2 linked regions of the Pontimicrobium sp. SW4 genome follow. The protein of the gene in region 1 interacts with the protein of each later gene in a pairwise test. Links are inferred from orthologs where the notes say so. Each region holds a gene or a part of one and is shown in the gene's direction. Other genes may lie near its edges.

The links.
Region 2: the proteins of ftsA (region 1) and ABGB03_RS11825 interact in binary tests that used the Escherichia coli proteins (3 or more experiments, as listed by UniProt). The link is inferred for Pontimicrobium sp. SW4 from one-to-one orthologs.

What each region holds. Positions count from the first base shown.
Region 1 is NZ_CP157199.1:478,977-487,164, forward strand. What follows is about bases 1-2,870. They hold ftsA (cell division protein FtsA), read left to right. Parts: upstream 1-707; coding sequence 708-2,033; downstream 2,034-2,870. Other genes in these bases: ABGB03_RS02230 (hypothetical protein), read left to right, coding at 126-704; ftsZ (cell division protein FtsZ), read left to right, coding at 2,066-2,870. Also shown: more of ftsZ, read left to right, coding at 2,871-3,976; ABGB03_RS02245 (GatB/YqeY domain-containing protein), read left to right, coding at 4,114-4,563; ABGB03_RS02255 (hypothetical protein), read right to left, coding at 4,916-6,376; ABGB03_RS02260 (zinc-dependent peptidase), read left to right, coding at 6,585-7,430; ABGB03_RS02265 (CBS domain-containing protein), read left to right, coding at 7,523-7,948; rpe (ribulose-phosphate 3-epimerase), read right to left, coding at 7,959-8,188. UniProt on the Escherichia coli protein: Essential cell division protein that assists in the assembly of the Z ring. May serve as the principal membrane anchor for the Z ring.
Region 2 is NZ_CP157199.1:2,539,327-2,547,408, forward strand. What follows is about bases 2,623-5,386. They hold ABGB03_RS11825 (rod shape-determining protein), read left to right. Parts: upstream 2,623-3,372; coding sequence 3,373-4,401; downstream 4,402-5,386. Other genes in these bases: purH (bifunctional phosphoribosylaminoimidazolecarboxamide formyltransferase/IMP cyclohydrolase), read left to right, coding at 2,623-3,248; mreC (rod shape-determining protein MreC), read left to right, coding at 4,412-5,233; ABGB03_RS11835 (rod shape-determining protein MreD), read left to right, coding at 5,226-5,386. Also shown: ABGB03_RS11800 (exosortase F system-associated protein), read right to left, coding at 1-106; exosortase family protein XrtF, read right to left, coding at 99-650; ABGB03_RS11810 (GAF domain-containing protein), read left to right, coding at 691-1,149; ABGB03_RS11815 (hypothetical protein), read right to left, coding at 1,146-1,457; more of purH, read left to right, coding at 1,716-2,622; more of ABGB03_RS11835, read left to right, coding at 5,387-5,732; mrdA (penicillin-binding protein 2), read left to right, coding at 5,729-7,672; rod shape-determining protein RodA, read left to right, coding at 7,669-8,082. UniProt on the Escherichia coli protein: Forms membrane-associated dynamic filaments that are essential for cell shape determination. Acts by regulating cell wall synthesis and cell elongation, and thus cell shape.

The sequences.
Region 1 (8,188 bases):
ACTACATAAAAGGACTAAGTTTAATTGCTTTAGTGAGCTTTGTTTTTGTGTTTTCTTCTTTTAGAAATAATGTAAGAAAAATAACAGAAATTAAAGTGAATTTTTTAGGCGAAAATAATTTATTCATGACAGAAGCATCGGTTAATAAATTGTTAATACTAAATAATGAAAAGCTTCCAAACATGACTAAAGAAATTTTAGATTTGAATGATATAGAAAATGTCCTAAAATCTAATCCAATGATCAAAACCGCAGAAGTGCATCTTACTGTTAATGGCGTGGTTCGAGCTGATATTTTACAGCGAAAACCAATAGCTAGAGTAAGCACAAATGCGTCATATTATATAGATGATGAAGGTGCGTATATGCCTTTATCTGCGTTTCATACAGCGCGTGTGCCTTTAGTAACTGGTCATGTTAAGAAAAACAAATTAAGTAATGTGTACTTAATTGCTAATAAAATTTTTACTGACCAATTTTTAAAAACACATGTTATAGAGATTTATCAAAACGAAGACGAAACATTTGTTTTAAAAACAAGAGTTTTCGATTTTGAAATATGGTTAGGGAATTTGGATAATCTAGATAATAAAATAAGCAATTTAAAAGCATTTTATCAAAAAGCGAAAAAAGATGACATGCTAAGTAAGTATAGTAAAGTGAATTTACAGTTTGATAATCAAGTTGTATGCACTAAAAAATAAATTATGGAGAGTAATAATATTTCAGTTGGACTAGATATCGGAACCACAAAAATTGTGGCGATGATAGGACGTAAAAATGAATACGGAAAGGCAGAAATTCTTGGTATTGGAAAATCTAAGAGTCTGGGTGTTCATAGAGGTGTAGTGAATAATATTACGCAAACCATACAATCAATTCAACAAGCTGTTCAAGAAGCTGAAGCTGCTTCAGGTGTAAAAATTGAAGAAGTAACTGTCGGTATTGCTGGGCAACATATAAGAAGTCTTCAGCATAGCGATTATATAACAAGATCAAACTCCGAAGTAGTTATTGATGAGGATGATATAGATAGACTCATCAATCAAGTGCACAAATTGGTAATGTTACCTGGAGAAGAAATTATTCATGTATTACCACAAGAATATAAAGTTGATGGTCAAGCTGAGGTGAAGGAGCCTATTGGCATGTACGGAGGGAGACTTGAAGCTAATTTCCATGTAGTGGTTGGTCAAGTATCTTCCATTAGAAATATTGGGAGATGTGTTAAGAGTGCAGGATTAGAGCTTGAAGGGATTACTTTAGAGCCTCTAGCTTCTGCGAATGCAGTTTTAAGTGAAGATGAAAAAGATGCTGGTGTAGCGCTTATAGACATAGGTGGAGGAACAACCGATTTGGCCATTTTTAGAGATGGTATCATTCGTCATACTGCTGTAATTCCTTTCGGAGGAAATGTTATAACGGAAGATATTAAGGAAGGATGTTCAATTATTGAGAAACAAGCCGAATTACTTAAAATAAAATTTGGTTCTGCGTGGCCTGGAGAAAATAAAGATAACGAGATTGTGTCTATTCCAGGATTAAGAGGAAGAGAACCAAAAGAAATTACCTTAAAGAATCTATCAAAGATTATTCATGCTAGAGTCGTAGAAATAATTGAGCAAGTGTATGTTGAAATTAAAAACTACGGTCATGAAGAACAAAAAAAGAAATTAATAGCTGGAATTGTTTTAACAGGTGGAGGAAGCCAATTAAAACATTTAAAGCAACTAGTAGAGTACATTACAGGAATGGATACAAGAATAGGGTATCCTAATGAGCATTTAGCAGGCGATAGTGATGATGATGTAACGAGCCCATTATTTGCTACAGCTGTAGGACTAGTAATGGACGGATTAAAGCGCCAAGAAAAAAGAAGAATAGAAAGTGTTGTGCAAGCTACCCTTGAAGCAAACGAAACACTACAAGATAACGAAGAAGAACAAGCCATTGAACAACCTAGAAAAGAACGAAAATCTTTTCTAGATAAATTAACCGAACGCGTTAAAGATTTTTTAGATAACGCTGAGTAAACAAAATATACAGAACCAGTAAAACTAATTTTATGAGTAGCAACAAAGACATTGGTAATATTACATTCGATTTACCTAAAAATCAATCCAACGTCATTAAAGTAATTGGTGTTGGGGGTGGAGGTAGCAATGCTATCAATCACATGTTCCAACAAGGTATTAAAGGAGTGGATTTTGTAATCTGTAACACAGATGCGCAAGCACTTCACAATAGTGGTGTCCCAAATAAAATTCAATTAGGTGTAAGCCTTACCGAAGGGTTAGGCGCAGGAGCAAATCCAGAAATTGGTGAGCAAGCAGCTGTAGAAAGCCTTGAAGATATTAAGCGTATGTTAGATACCAATACCAAAATGGTATTTATCACTGCTGGAATGGGAGGAGGAACAGGTACTGGTGCTGCTCCAATCATTGCAAAAATGGCAAAAGAGTTAGACATTTTAACTGTTGGTATTGTAACGATGCCTTTTCAGTTTGAAGGAAAAATTCGTAATGCTCAAGCTCAAAAAGGAATTGAAACCCTTCGAAGTCATGTAGATTCTTTAGTTGTTATTAATAACAATAAATTAAGAGAAGTATATGGTAATTTAGGTTTTAAAGCTGGTTTCTCTAAAGCAGATGAAGTACTTTCAACAGCATCTAGAGGTATTGCTGAAGTAATCACACATCATTATACTCAAAATATTGATTTGCGTGATGCGAAAACAGTCTTAAGTAATAGTGGAACTGCTATTATGGGGTCTTCAAACGCTTCGGGTTCTAATCGTGCTCAAGAAGCAATAATGAAAGCTCTTGACTCTCCATTATTAAATGATAATAAAATTACAGGAGCCAAAAATGTATTGTTGCTTATCGTTTCTGGGTCACAGGAAATTACTATTGATGAAATAGGTGAAATTAATGATCATATTCAAGCCGAAGCTGGTTATGGTGCGAATATTATTATGGGAGTGGGAGAAGACGAGGCTTTGGGTGAAGCTATTTCTGTGACTATTATTGCTACTGGTTTTAATGTTGAACAACAGAATGAAATTTCTAATACAGAAACAAAAAAAGTAGTTCATTCTTTAGAAGAAGATCAAAATATGGAACAGGATTTATCTACAGATAAGGAGCCTGCTATCATAACACCTGATATTATTTTAGAAAAAGAAGCTACTGAAGAAAAAGTGATTCATACATTGATTGAAGAGGAGGAAGAAGAAGAGCACCCAAATATGAATTTGATTCCTACGACTGAAATTATTAGAAATATTAATGTTGTGTATGATGAGGTTCTTGCAAATGTTGATGATACAGAATTTATTATAAATGAAATTACTATCGAGGAAACTATTGAAGAAGAGTCAGTTCAAGAAGAACAAATCATGCTAACCTTTGATTTGCCACTATCAACCCAAAAGGAAGAAGAAGAAACAATTAGTCAAAAAATAACTTTTGAGTTAGATGATGAGATAAAAGATATGTCAGTAAATGATTATATAGAACTAATTCCAGTTACTGAAGCAAACAAAGATGGCGAAACCAAATATGCACTTGACGATTATATTGTCTTAGAGTCTGCAATTAATGAAAAAGAAGAAAAGCAAGAAGTAGCTTTAGAAGTTGAAGAAGAAGATATAGTTTTTGAGAAAAAAGTTATTCAAGAGGAGGTGGAAGAAGGTTTAGGAGATGATTTAGACCCTATAAATAGTCCAATATCCCAGCTTCTAAAAGAAAGAGCTAATGAGCGTCGTCAAAAAATGAAAGAGTTTAATTATAAGTTCAATAATGCAAAAATTGATGATATAGAAAAAGAACCAGCATATAAAAGACAAGGAGTTAATTTAGACGATGCACAGCATTCTTCTGAAACTAGTGCCTCAAGAATGTCTATTGGTTTAGATGATAATGACGATGTTCAGTTGAGAAGTAATAATTCTTTTTTACACGATAATGTAGATTAATTAATAGCAGAGTTTTAGTACTTATCTAATCAAAACCCTAAAAATTTTCCTCGAATTTTTAGGGTTTCCTTTTATTTATCTCTTAAAGATACTAAAGCATACTTTTTAGTATCTTCGCAGCATAAAAAAATTATTCTATGAGTTTACAAGATGGAATCATGACTGCGATGAAAGTAGCTATGAAAGCAAAAGACCAAACAGCACTAACAGCTTTAAGAGCAGTGAAATCGGCTATTTTAATGGCTCAGACTGAAAGTGGAGCCGCAAGTGAACTTACTGAAGAGCAAGAACTAAAATTACTTCAAAAGCAAGTAAAACAGCGTAAAGATAGTGCTGCAATATTTTTAGAGCAAGGGCGTGAAGATTTGGCTGCACCAGAGTTAGCTGAAGCAGAAATAATTTCACAATTCCTTCCAGAAGCCATGAGCGATGAAGAGGTTGAAAGAATTGTAATAAAAGCTATAGAAGATCTTGGAGCTAACGGAATGAAAGATATGGGAAAAGTAATGGGAGTTGTAAGTAAGCAAGTAGCTGGTCAAGCCGATGGTAAAACTATCTCTAAAATAGTTAAGTCTAAATTAATATAACGATATTGGCTGCGTAGCTCAATTGGATAGAGCACTGGATTTCGGCTCCAGCGGTTGTAGGTTCGACTCCTGTCGCAGTCACATGCATTAAAATAAATAAACCAAGCGTAAATCAACGTTTGGTTTTATTTTTTGTAAGCTTAATAAGTGATGGTTTTATGAAGAATCTAAGTGTCATTTTAACCGACATCCTGTTTATATAATACTATGTGTTATTTTGGAACCTAACAAAGAGGAAAGTTAGAATAGTTCCTAAATTTATATAATTATCCTAACATAAATTAATAATTCAAAAACTCTTCTAAACATTGTTTAGAAGAGTTTTTGAATTATATGAAATATATTTTATTACTTATCTCCAACCACCAGTTGAATAATCTTCTCCAGCAATACCTTCAGTTCCTCCTAAAGTATAATACTCAGCTGGGATAGCTTCCAAAGCTCTTCCAGGCACAGGGAAATGTAATAAAGTACCAGCTTGTAAAAGATCTTCTTTTCTCATTTCACAGAACCCAATATAAGGCGCTGTGTATGCAAACTCAACCATTCTTTCATAGTGAATAGCATCTTTTACTGCATCTAAATTTTCAGCAACAGGAGCTAAACCTCCTCTAGTAACTCTTGTACCTGCATTAATAACCGCAGCAGCTCCCGGAACGTCTCCTAAGTGAGCCATAGCTTCTGCCATGTACATATCATTCTCAGATTTTGAATATTCAACTACGTTCATAGTCCAATACGTGATATAGTCATCATATCTACTATAGCGATAGCTACTGTAGTGATATTGACCTCTTTCAGGACGGAAGTTATTAGAAGATAAGTAACCATAATCAGTTGCTAAACGCGCATCATCAGATGTAGATTCAGCTTGGAATGTTACACCATCTTCCCAATAAGCAGGAGTAGAAGGATCCATCATATTAATAACTCTCATATCAACTCTTGCCCAACCCGGGTATACTAAATATGTTTTAGGAACATTATCCCACCAAGTAATATTATCCATATAGATTTCAAAATCTTCAGTAATACCATCTTGAGTATAATCTAAAACTCTATCCCAATCTATAGTAGCTTTTTGGGCACTATTTCTAACATTACTAACTAGCCAACGAGCACCAAGACTGTTCATGTATTTAACAGCATTTACACCAGCACCACCAGGGATGATAGCTTCATCAAAAGTAATTCCATTAACAGAAGCAATAGATATCGCATCGTCTAACTTTTCTAAAGCAAAGGTCATAGCTGTAGCATAGTCTGAAGCACCTTCAAGACCAGTTCCAGCTACAACACCAGTTTCATCAGATAACCATACTTGATCAAAAACTAAAGCTAATTGCGCAATAGCAGAAGCTTGTCCAAACCTTGCAATTGTCATTATTTTATTTGGATCATCAAACTCAGTACCATTTTCAACGGCTAATGCTAATGTATTTGCATCAGATAGAATTGAATATAGAGAATTAAAATATGAATTTGTTACATTGTTACCGTAAGCAGGTGAATTGTTAAATGCTACTCTAGGCTCACTAGATAAATCTCTCATACCAAAGTTACCCCAAGAGCAACTAGTGATATCTGCCATTGTAGCAAATGCTGCTGCCGGAGAATTTGTACTGTGAGAAGTCATAAACAGGTTTCTTGTTAACCCATCTGCTGTAGCTGATAAAGCAACAGGATCAGATGTTAAAATGTCATCATTTGGATTTTCTAAGTTATCTACATTCAAATCTGTAGAAAAATCATCACATGATACAGTAAAAATAAGTAAGGTGATAATTAAAAATAAGTTAATTGTTTTTTTCATAGCGTTATTTGTTTTTATTTATAGATGAGGTCTTATTGAATAGGTTGCGTACTAAATAATTTATGTTGCCATTATTTTACATGAATAATGTGTATAAAAATTCAATGAAAATTATTAATGTATTTGTAAAATATTATTAGTCAATGCTTTGATGTCTTTTATATAAAATAATGGAACGATTAATTATTTATTTGTTTTATTTTGCAGGATGATGATTAACTATTTAATAATTCAAAATTCACCTACTAATAGTATTATTGCAGTCTTTTTATTGGCTCTTTCTATTATGATTTTTTATTTCGGATTTAGAATGATAGAAATGGTTTATGTAATGCGCAATAAAAAGCCGCTTTACAATCATGTTTATTTTAAATTAAAAAAACTTTCACCATCTCAAAAATCAACATTAAGAAATTTTTCATTTTATAGGAGATTATCTAAAAGAGAGCAAGGTTTTTTTGAGCATAGAGTAGCTTGTTTTATAGAAGATAAAACTTTTATTGGAAGAGACGATTTAATAATAAATGATGAAATTAAAGTTTTAATTTCTTCAACAGCAGTTATGCTTACTTTTGGTTTTAGAGATTTTTATATTGGCTTAATAGATAAGATATTTGTTTATCCAAAACCCTTTTATTCTAAAACGAATGATGATTATCATAAAGGAGAATTTAACCCTAAATTAAAATCTTTAGTATTTTCATGGAAAGATTTTGAATATGGATACAACATAGGTGATGATAATTTAAATTTAGGTATTCATGAATTTGCACATGCTATTCATTTAAATAGTATTAAGGAGCGTGATGTTAGCTCAACAATATTTAAAGATTCATTTAAAGAATTAACAGAACTTTTGTCTAATAGTAAATCCATGAGAGACAGGTTAATTTCTTCTAGATATTTTAGAGAGTATGCTTATACCAATCAATTTGAGTTTGTTGCTGTGTTAATTGAGTATTTTTTTGAGTCTCCAATTGAGTTTAAAAACCAGTTTCCAAAAATATATAGTAAAGTAAAGCAAATGCTAAACTTCGGTTACGCTAAGTATTAAATAATAACTTTTATTTGTTTTAGGTATGACTTTTATCATAATTTAACTGACTGTTCTTGGTTAACTTTAATGTTGAATTTAAAACCTGAGACATGAAAAGAGGAACACCAATTTCGGCAATAATGACTAAAAATGTCATTACATTAAATACATCTGATAATTTAGAAACAGCTGAGCGTTTATTCAAACAAAATCATATTAGACATATTCCAGTTGTTAGTGGAAAAAGCATAAAAGGAATGTTAAGCCTTACAGATTTGCTACGCATCAGTTTTGCTGATGCAGTAGATGAAACAGAAGATTATGTTGATGCTATAGTTTATAATATGTTTACTATAGAACAAGTTATGGCCAAAAACTTAATAAGCGTAACATCAAAAACGACCATTAAGGAAGTTGCGGAAATTTTAGCAAAAAAAGAGTTTCATGCAATACCAGTTGTAGATAATAATAAGTTGGTAGGTATAGTAACAACTACTGATTTAATTAACTATTTGTTGGCACAGTTTGATGAGTAGATTTTCTCTATTAAGAATTTGCTAAAGCTTTTAAGTCTTTAATCGTTTCTATTTGATTAGAACTTTTAAATACATAGCTGCCAGCTACCAAAACATCTGCGCCAGCATCTACAAGTGCTTTAGCATTTTTATTGGTTACTCCTCCATCTATTTCAATTAAAGTTGAAGCGCCTTTTCGTATAATTAATTCTTTTAATTGTTCAACTTTACTGTAAGTGTTTTCAATAAAGCTTTGGCCTC
Region 2 (8,082 bases), 2.1 Mb from region 1 along the record:
AAAATTGCAAGTAAGGGTCGTAAAACAAGTAATCTTCAAAAAATCTTATTAACGCAAGTAAAAACACTAAAACAAGAATTAGTATGTATTTTAACCACTTATGCATTTTGTTTTTTTAACGTAGCAAAACGGTTTACCCAAACCATCCAAAGTAAAAATACTATTCCGTAAATAATTAACGGAAAAATAATGTTGTGCAAAATATCGCGTCGCCAAGGATAATGAAACAAACCTATGGATAGAATAACGATTCGCATTAAATTAACTGCATAGATCAATACACTTCCAGCAAGTAAGTAAATAATTGTTGGCTTTAATCGTCCAGAAAAAGCAATGATAAACGATATAAATAACACAATAACACTTACTGAATTACAACCTTCTATAACTCGTGCCACATATTTGTTATTGATGATTAATTTCATAGATGGTTCATCAGGATGTACTTCAATTGATGCATTATAGCCTAGAGAATCCAAAAGCGATTCGCTTTGCTTTGCCGTAAGGTTTGTAACATAATCTGGGTAATATTTTGAGCCATCAGAATAATCTAAATACAACTTATAAGACATCGATAAAACTGCATACACCAACACAAATGTTAGGATGAATTTTATAACCGACTTATATTTAACGAAAAGTGCTTGCAAATTGATTTGAATTTTAAATACTTTTACAAAAAATTACTACATGGAACTCAAAACTCTTGAACCAAAAATAACCGAAATTGTTTCAAACACAAATGAAACTGTTGAAAATCGGTTGTACAACATCTGTAAGTTGCTAGAAACCAATATTAGCTACTATAATTGGGTTGGTTTTTATTTTAAAAATGGTGACAAGGAAGAGCTAAAACTAGGTCCTTATGTTGGAGAACCAACAGATCATACTATTATTCCATTTGGAAAAGGTATTTGCGGACAAGTGGCTGTGAGTAATGAAAATTTTGTGGTTCCGGATGTAGCAGCACAACACAATTATATAGCTTGTAGCATTACTGTAAAAGCCGAAATTGTAATCCCAATTTTTGTAAATGGTGAAAATATTGGACAAATAGACATAGACTCTAACACACCTGACCCTTTTACTGAAGCAGACGAACGCTTTTTGGAGTTTGTATGTAAAGAGGTTTCTGAAATCTTGGTTTAATTATCAATCATAATTTTCCCAACAATATTTTTTCTATTTTCTTCTCTTATTTGCCAACTATATCCTGATGAAGATTGCTGTATCTTAATGGATTCGCAATCTGGATATACTTCAAATCCTGAAAAACCTTCATTTTTTCCTATAATGGTTAATACTTCTTTTAAAAGTAACGTTCTAGAATTTGGAATAAAACCAGGTAAAATAATTTCTCCAATATAAATAGTATCTGTTTTTGTTTCTACTCTATAAAGAGAAACAACTTTGTATATATAGTTATTCTTTTGAATTTGAATTGTATCAAATTTCAAAGAATCATCACATCTTAAATTCCTGTATTTCGGCTTATTTATTTGAGTGAAAGCAGAAAATGAAATCAAGAAAATAAAGCTGAATAAAAGTATTTTCCTCTTACGCATATATTTGTTTTGTTTCTTCTCCCATAGTAAAACTACAAAAATAATTCTAGTCTGTTAACAACTCCTCTTTTTAGTTAAAAAGTCCAATACATTTTCAATAAAAAACGCTTGCAAATTGCTTATTTTTGATGGCTTATTAATACATCTATAATGAGCAACAACAAAATCATAAAATCTGCATTAATTTCCGTTTTTAGTAAAGACGGTTTAGCACCTATTGTTAAAAAATTAAACGAGCAAGGTGTCACCATTTATTCTACTGGAGGCACACAAAAATTTATTAACGATTTAGGTATCAATGTTGTTCCAGCTGAAGACATTACCTCCTATCCTTCCATTCTTGGAGGTCGTGTAAAAACCTTGCATCCAAAAATATTTGGTGGTATTTTAAATCGTCAAGACAATGCTCAAGATATTGCAGAATTAGCAGAATTTGATATTCCACAAATTGATTGTGTGATTGTGGATTTATATCCATTTGAAAAAACAGTTGCTTCAGGAGCTAGTAACCAAGATATTATTGAAAAAATTGATATTGGTGGTATTTCGTTAATTCGTGCTGCAGCCAAAAATTATAACGACGTTATTTGTGTCTCTTCAGTAGATGATTATCAAGAATTTTTGGAGTTGATTTCAGAAAACAATGGCTCTACTACTGAAGCTGATAGAAAACGTTTCGCAGCAAAATCGTTTAATGTATCGTCGCATTATGATTCTGCCATTTTCAATTACTTCAACAAAAACCATGAGATTGCTACGTTAAAGATTAGTGAAACCAAAGGTCAAGTGTTGCGCTATGGTGAAAATCCACATCAAAGAGGTTTTTTCTTTGGAGATTTTGAAGCGATGTTCGACAAACTTCACGGCAAAGAATTAAGCTATAACAACCTTTTAGATGTTGATGCTGCAGTGAATTTAATGAACGAATTCAAAGGTGAAGCTCCAACATTTGCTATACTAAAACACAATAACGCTTGTGGTTTAGCACAAAGAAATACCATTCATCAAGCGTATGTTGACGCCTTAGCAGGAGATCCTGTTTCTGCTTTTGGAGGCATTTTAATTAGTAACTCAGAAATTGATGTTGCTACTGCAAACGAAATCCACCAATTGTTTTGTGAAGTTGTGATTGCTCCTTCTTTTTCTGATGAGGCTTTAGACATTCTTAAAGGCAAAAAGAATAGAATTATTTTAGTTCAAAAAGATGTTCAGTTACCAAAAACCACAGTGAGAACCTGTTTAAATGGGGTACTAGTTCAATTTAGAGATAATATTACCGATTCTCGTGAAATGCTTACTACAGCGACAAATAGCTCACCTTCAGAAGCAGAACTTGAAGATTTATTATTTGCCTCAAAATTATGTAAACATACCAAGTCAAATACTATCGTTCTTGCAAAAAACAAGCAACTTTGTGCTAGTGGAACAGGACAAACAAGTCGTGTAGATGCTTTAAATCAAGCCATTCATAAAGCACAATCGTTTAAGTTTGATTTAAAAGGTGCTGTCATGGCAAGTGACGCCTTTTTTCCTTTTCCAGACTGTGTAGAAATAGCTAATAATGCAGGAATTACAGCTGTAATTCAACCTGGAGGCTCTATAAAAGATCAATTGAGTATTGATTATTGTAATGAAAACAATATGGCAATGGTAATGACTGGGACTAGACATTTTAAGCACTAAATTTCAGCAGAAAATAAAGTCTGTTTTTTAGAAGTCTGTTTTCCTAATAATAACGTATATTTTATTACATTTACAGTTAATCAGAATTTAATATTAACAACCCTCAGATAATTTAAGATAGCCCATGGGATTTTTTGATTTCTTAACCGAAGAAATTGCAATAGATTTAGGAACAGCAAACACACTTATAATTCACAACGATAAAGTAGTTGTAGACAGTCCATCGATAGTCGCAAGAGACCGTATTTCAGGAAAAATAATCGCAGTTGGTAAAGAAGCCAACTTAATGCAAGGAAAAACACACGAAAATATTAAAACAATTCGCCCTTTAAAAGATGGTGTAATTGCAGATTTTGATGCTTCCGAGCAAATGATAAGCATGTTTATTAAAAACATTCCTGCTTTAAAAAAGAAATTATTTGCTCCTGCATTGCGAATGGTGGTTTGTATTCCTTCAGGAATTACCGAAGTTGAAATGCGAGCTGTAAAAGAATCGTGCGAACGTGTAAACGGTAAAGAAGTGTATTTGATACATGAACCTATGGCAGCAGCTATTGGTATTGGGGTAGATATTATGCAACCTAAAGGAAATATGATTGTAGATATAGGTGGTGGAACTACTGAAATTGCAGTTATTGCCTTAGGTGGTATTGTTTGTGACAAATCGGTTAAAGTCGCTGGTGATGTATTTACAAACGACATCATTTATTACATGCGCACACAACACAACTTGTATGTTGGAGATAGAACAGCTGAAAAAATTAAAATACAAATTGGTGCAGCTACAGAAGATTTAGAGTTACCACCTGAAGAAATGAGTGTTCAAGGACGTGATTTACTAACTGGAAAACCTAAACAGGTTCAAATATCATATCGTGAAATTGCTAAAGCTTTAGACAAGTCTATTTTACGTGTAGAAGATTCAGTTATGGAAACGCTATCGCAAACACCTCCAGAATTAGCAGCCGATATTTATAATACAGGAATTTATTTAGCTGGTGGAGGATCGATGCTTCGAGGTTTAGACAAACGATTATCTCAGAAAACAGATTTACCTGTTTATATTGCTGAAGATCCTTTAAGAGCAGTTGTAAGAGGAACTGGAATTGTACTAAAAAATCTTCCTAAGTTTAAAAGCGTATTGATTAAATAGAGCATAACTCATGCAACAAATTATAAATTTTATAATAAGAAACAAAACCTTTCTTTTGTTTTTGTTGCTGTTTAGTATATCGCTACTTTCTACTTTTCAATCACATTCGTATCATAAAAGTAAGTTTATAAATTCGGCCAATTTTTTAACTGGAGGAATTTATGAGTCGGCAAATAACATTGGAGGTTACTTCGGTTTAAAAAAAGAAAATCAAATACTCCTTGAAGAAAATAATAGACTTAAATCTATATTATTTAACTCTAAAACTGGAGAATTTAAAGATACATATGCAGATTCTTCAACTTTAAAAGTTATTTATAAATCTACAGTTGCTCAAGTTTACAAAAACAGTTATTCGCTAACGAATAATTATTTAACTATCAATAAAGGAGAAAAAGATAGCATTAAAGATGAATTTGGGGTCATTACATCAAAAGGTATTGTTGGTATAATAGACAAAACTTCTCCAAATTATAGTAGAGTTAGATCTATACTAAATTCTAATATTGGTATTAATGCGCAATTAAAAAAGACAAATCATTTTGGCATATTAAGTTGGAATGGTAAATCGCCCTATATTGTACAGCTTACCGATTTGCCAAAACAAGCACCTGTTATTGTTGGAGACACCATTATTACTGGAGGACTTTCAACTATTTTTCCAAAAGGAATTCCAATAGGTACTGTTGCTTCTTTTAAAACTGATGAAACCGAAAATTATTTTGAAATCGACGTCACCTTATTTAATGACATGACCAATATTGGACATGTGTATATTATTGAAAATTTAGATGCTGCCGAAATATCGAATTTAAACAACCTAGATGAATAATACCATAACCAAAAATATTGCGCGCTTTATAGCTTTAGTTTTGGTACAAGTATTAGTACTTAACCATATTAATTTTTTAGAATATATAAATCCGTATTTATATATTCTATTCATCATCTTATTCCCTATTAAAAATAACAGAATGCTGTTTATTTTTTTAGCATTTTTAATTGGTTTAACTGTTGATTTATTTACAGACTCAGGAGGTATTCATGCAGCAGCTAGTGTTACAATAGCCTATATACGTCCAGTAGTTTTAAAGTTTTCTTTTGGTGCTGTTTATGAACATCAAACCATAAAGTTTAGCAATACAGATCTTGTACAACGATTAACGTATTTTTTAATCATTATTCTTATACATCATCTATTTTTATTCGGTTTAGAAATTTTTAATGCTTCAAAAATAATTTTAATCTTAAAAAAAACGTTATTCTCTAGTATCTTTACTTTAATACTTTGCTTATTAATAACCATTTTATTCAGTAGAAAAACTAAATGAGAAAGCTATTACTCTTTTCTATAATTGTTTTAGTGGGAATCACTTTTATTGCGCGACTCTTTTATCTTCAAGTGTATACAGGTAAAGCGTACAACATTTATGAAGATAATGCTATTAGAAAAGTGTTTTACTACCCAAAAAGAGGATATGTTTATGACCGAAAAGGGGAACTCTTGGTTGCCAACCAACCTTCGTATGACGTTATGGTTATTCCTAGAGAAGTTGAATCTTTAGATACTTTAGAATTTTGTTCCTTACTAAAAATAAGTAAAGAAGATTTTATTAAAAAATATGACAGAGCACTAAATTACTCCCCAAGACTACCATCTCCTTTTGTACCTCAATTATCTAAAAAAGATTATGCAGTTCTCCAAGAAAAAATGTGGAAATACAAAGGATTCTACATTCAAAAACGTTCATTAAGAGATTATCAAACTACTATTGGAGCAAATGTATTAGGATTTATTGCTGAAGCACATCAAGGCGAAATTGATGCAGATGGCTTTTACCAAATGGGTGACCTAATTGGAAAACAAGGCATAGAAAAATCTTATGAAAATGAATTAAGAGGAGTAAAAGGTGTTAAGTTCATTCAAAAAAACAGATTTAATAGAGATATAGGTCCTTTTGATAATGGAAAACAAGATACAATACCAACACCTGGAAAAGATATAACAGTATCAATTGATGCTCAACTACAAGCTTATGGCGAACTACTCATGCAAAACAAAGTTGGTGGAATTGTTGCTATTGAACCAAGTAGCGGAGAGATTTTAAGCTTAGTATCTGCGCCTTCATACAATCCAAACTTATTGGTTGGCAGAGAGCGTTCTAAAAATTATACGAAGCTTCATAACGACTCCATTCATTTGCCTTTAATTGACAAAGGCTTGCTACGAATGCACGAACCAGGTTCTCCATTTAAAGCATTAGTTGCTCTAGCTGCTTTGCAAGAAGGTGTTGTTGACGAAAATTTTAAAGTTAGATGTACAGGTGCCTATAATTATGGTGGCAGACGACCAATGGGTTGTCATTGTGGAACAGGCACTAGAAATCTATTTAATGGTATTTCGGAGTCTTGTAATTCATATTTTGCAACATTATATAGAAAAACTATCGATAAATATGATGATGCATCTCATGCTATGGATGTTTGGAGTAGTCACATTAAAAGCTTTGGGTTAGGAAATTTTTTAGGATATGATCTTACTATTGGAAAGCCAGGAAATATTCCAGATGGTGCTTATTATGATAAAAAATATCCTGATTTTCGTTGGCGAGCAACTACTAATATTTCTAATTCCATTGGACAAGGAGAGGTGCTTGTAACACCAATACAATTGGCCAACATGATGGCAGCTATTGCCAATAGAGGTTACTATTATACGCCACATATTATAAAATCTATTGAAGGACAAACTATTGATACTGCTTATACTACAAAACGTCAAACATCAATTGATAAACGACATTTCGAACCAGTAATTCAAGGGTTGTTTGATGTTTATAATAAATCTGGAGGAACCGCTAATTTTTTACAAGTTCCTGGTATTGAAATTTGTGGTAAAACTGGTACAGCCGAAAATTTTACTATTATAGATAGCGTTAAAACACAATTGACAGACCATTCTATATTTGTAGCGTTTGCACCAAAAGAAAACCCAAAAATTGCCATTGCGGTTTTAGTTGAAAACGGATACTTTGGCGCTCGTTTTGCTGGAAGAATTGCTAGTTTAATGATTGAAAAATATATTAAAGGTGATATTACACGAACTGATCTCGAGAAATGGGTTATGGATTATACTTTAGAACATGAATATGAAAAACCTACCTCTGGAAAACCATTTAGGATAAATGCCAATTCTGGGTTAATGACCGTTGAGCAATATAACCGTTTAAAGAAAATCGAAAACGAGCAAATCCAAACAGACATAGAATGAGTTTAAACAGAACTCGAAATTTAAAATTCGATTGGATAACCATAGTGATTTTCTTATTATTGGTTGGTTTTGGCTGGCTTAATATTGTCTCAGCGTCTTCTTCGGGAGAGATAACTTCTTACTTAGACATAAATCAACGTTATGGAAAACAGTTGATTTTTATTTTATTCACATTTGTATTAATCATTCTAGTTTTAAGTATTGAAGCTAAATTTTATGAACGCTTCTCAAGTATTATATATCTCGTGTCTATGCTGTCCTTAATAGGTCTATTTCTTTTTGGGAAAACAGTAAATGGCGCTATATCTTGGTATGGTATTGGTGGATTTACCTTGCAACCAAGTGAGTTTGCTAAATTCGCTACTTCGTTAGCCGTCGCTAAATATATAAGTGATCTTCAAACCAATATT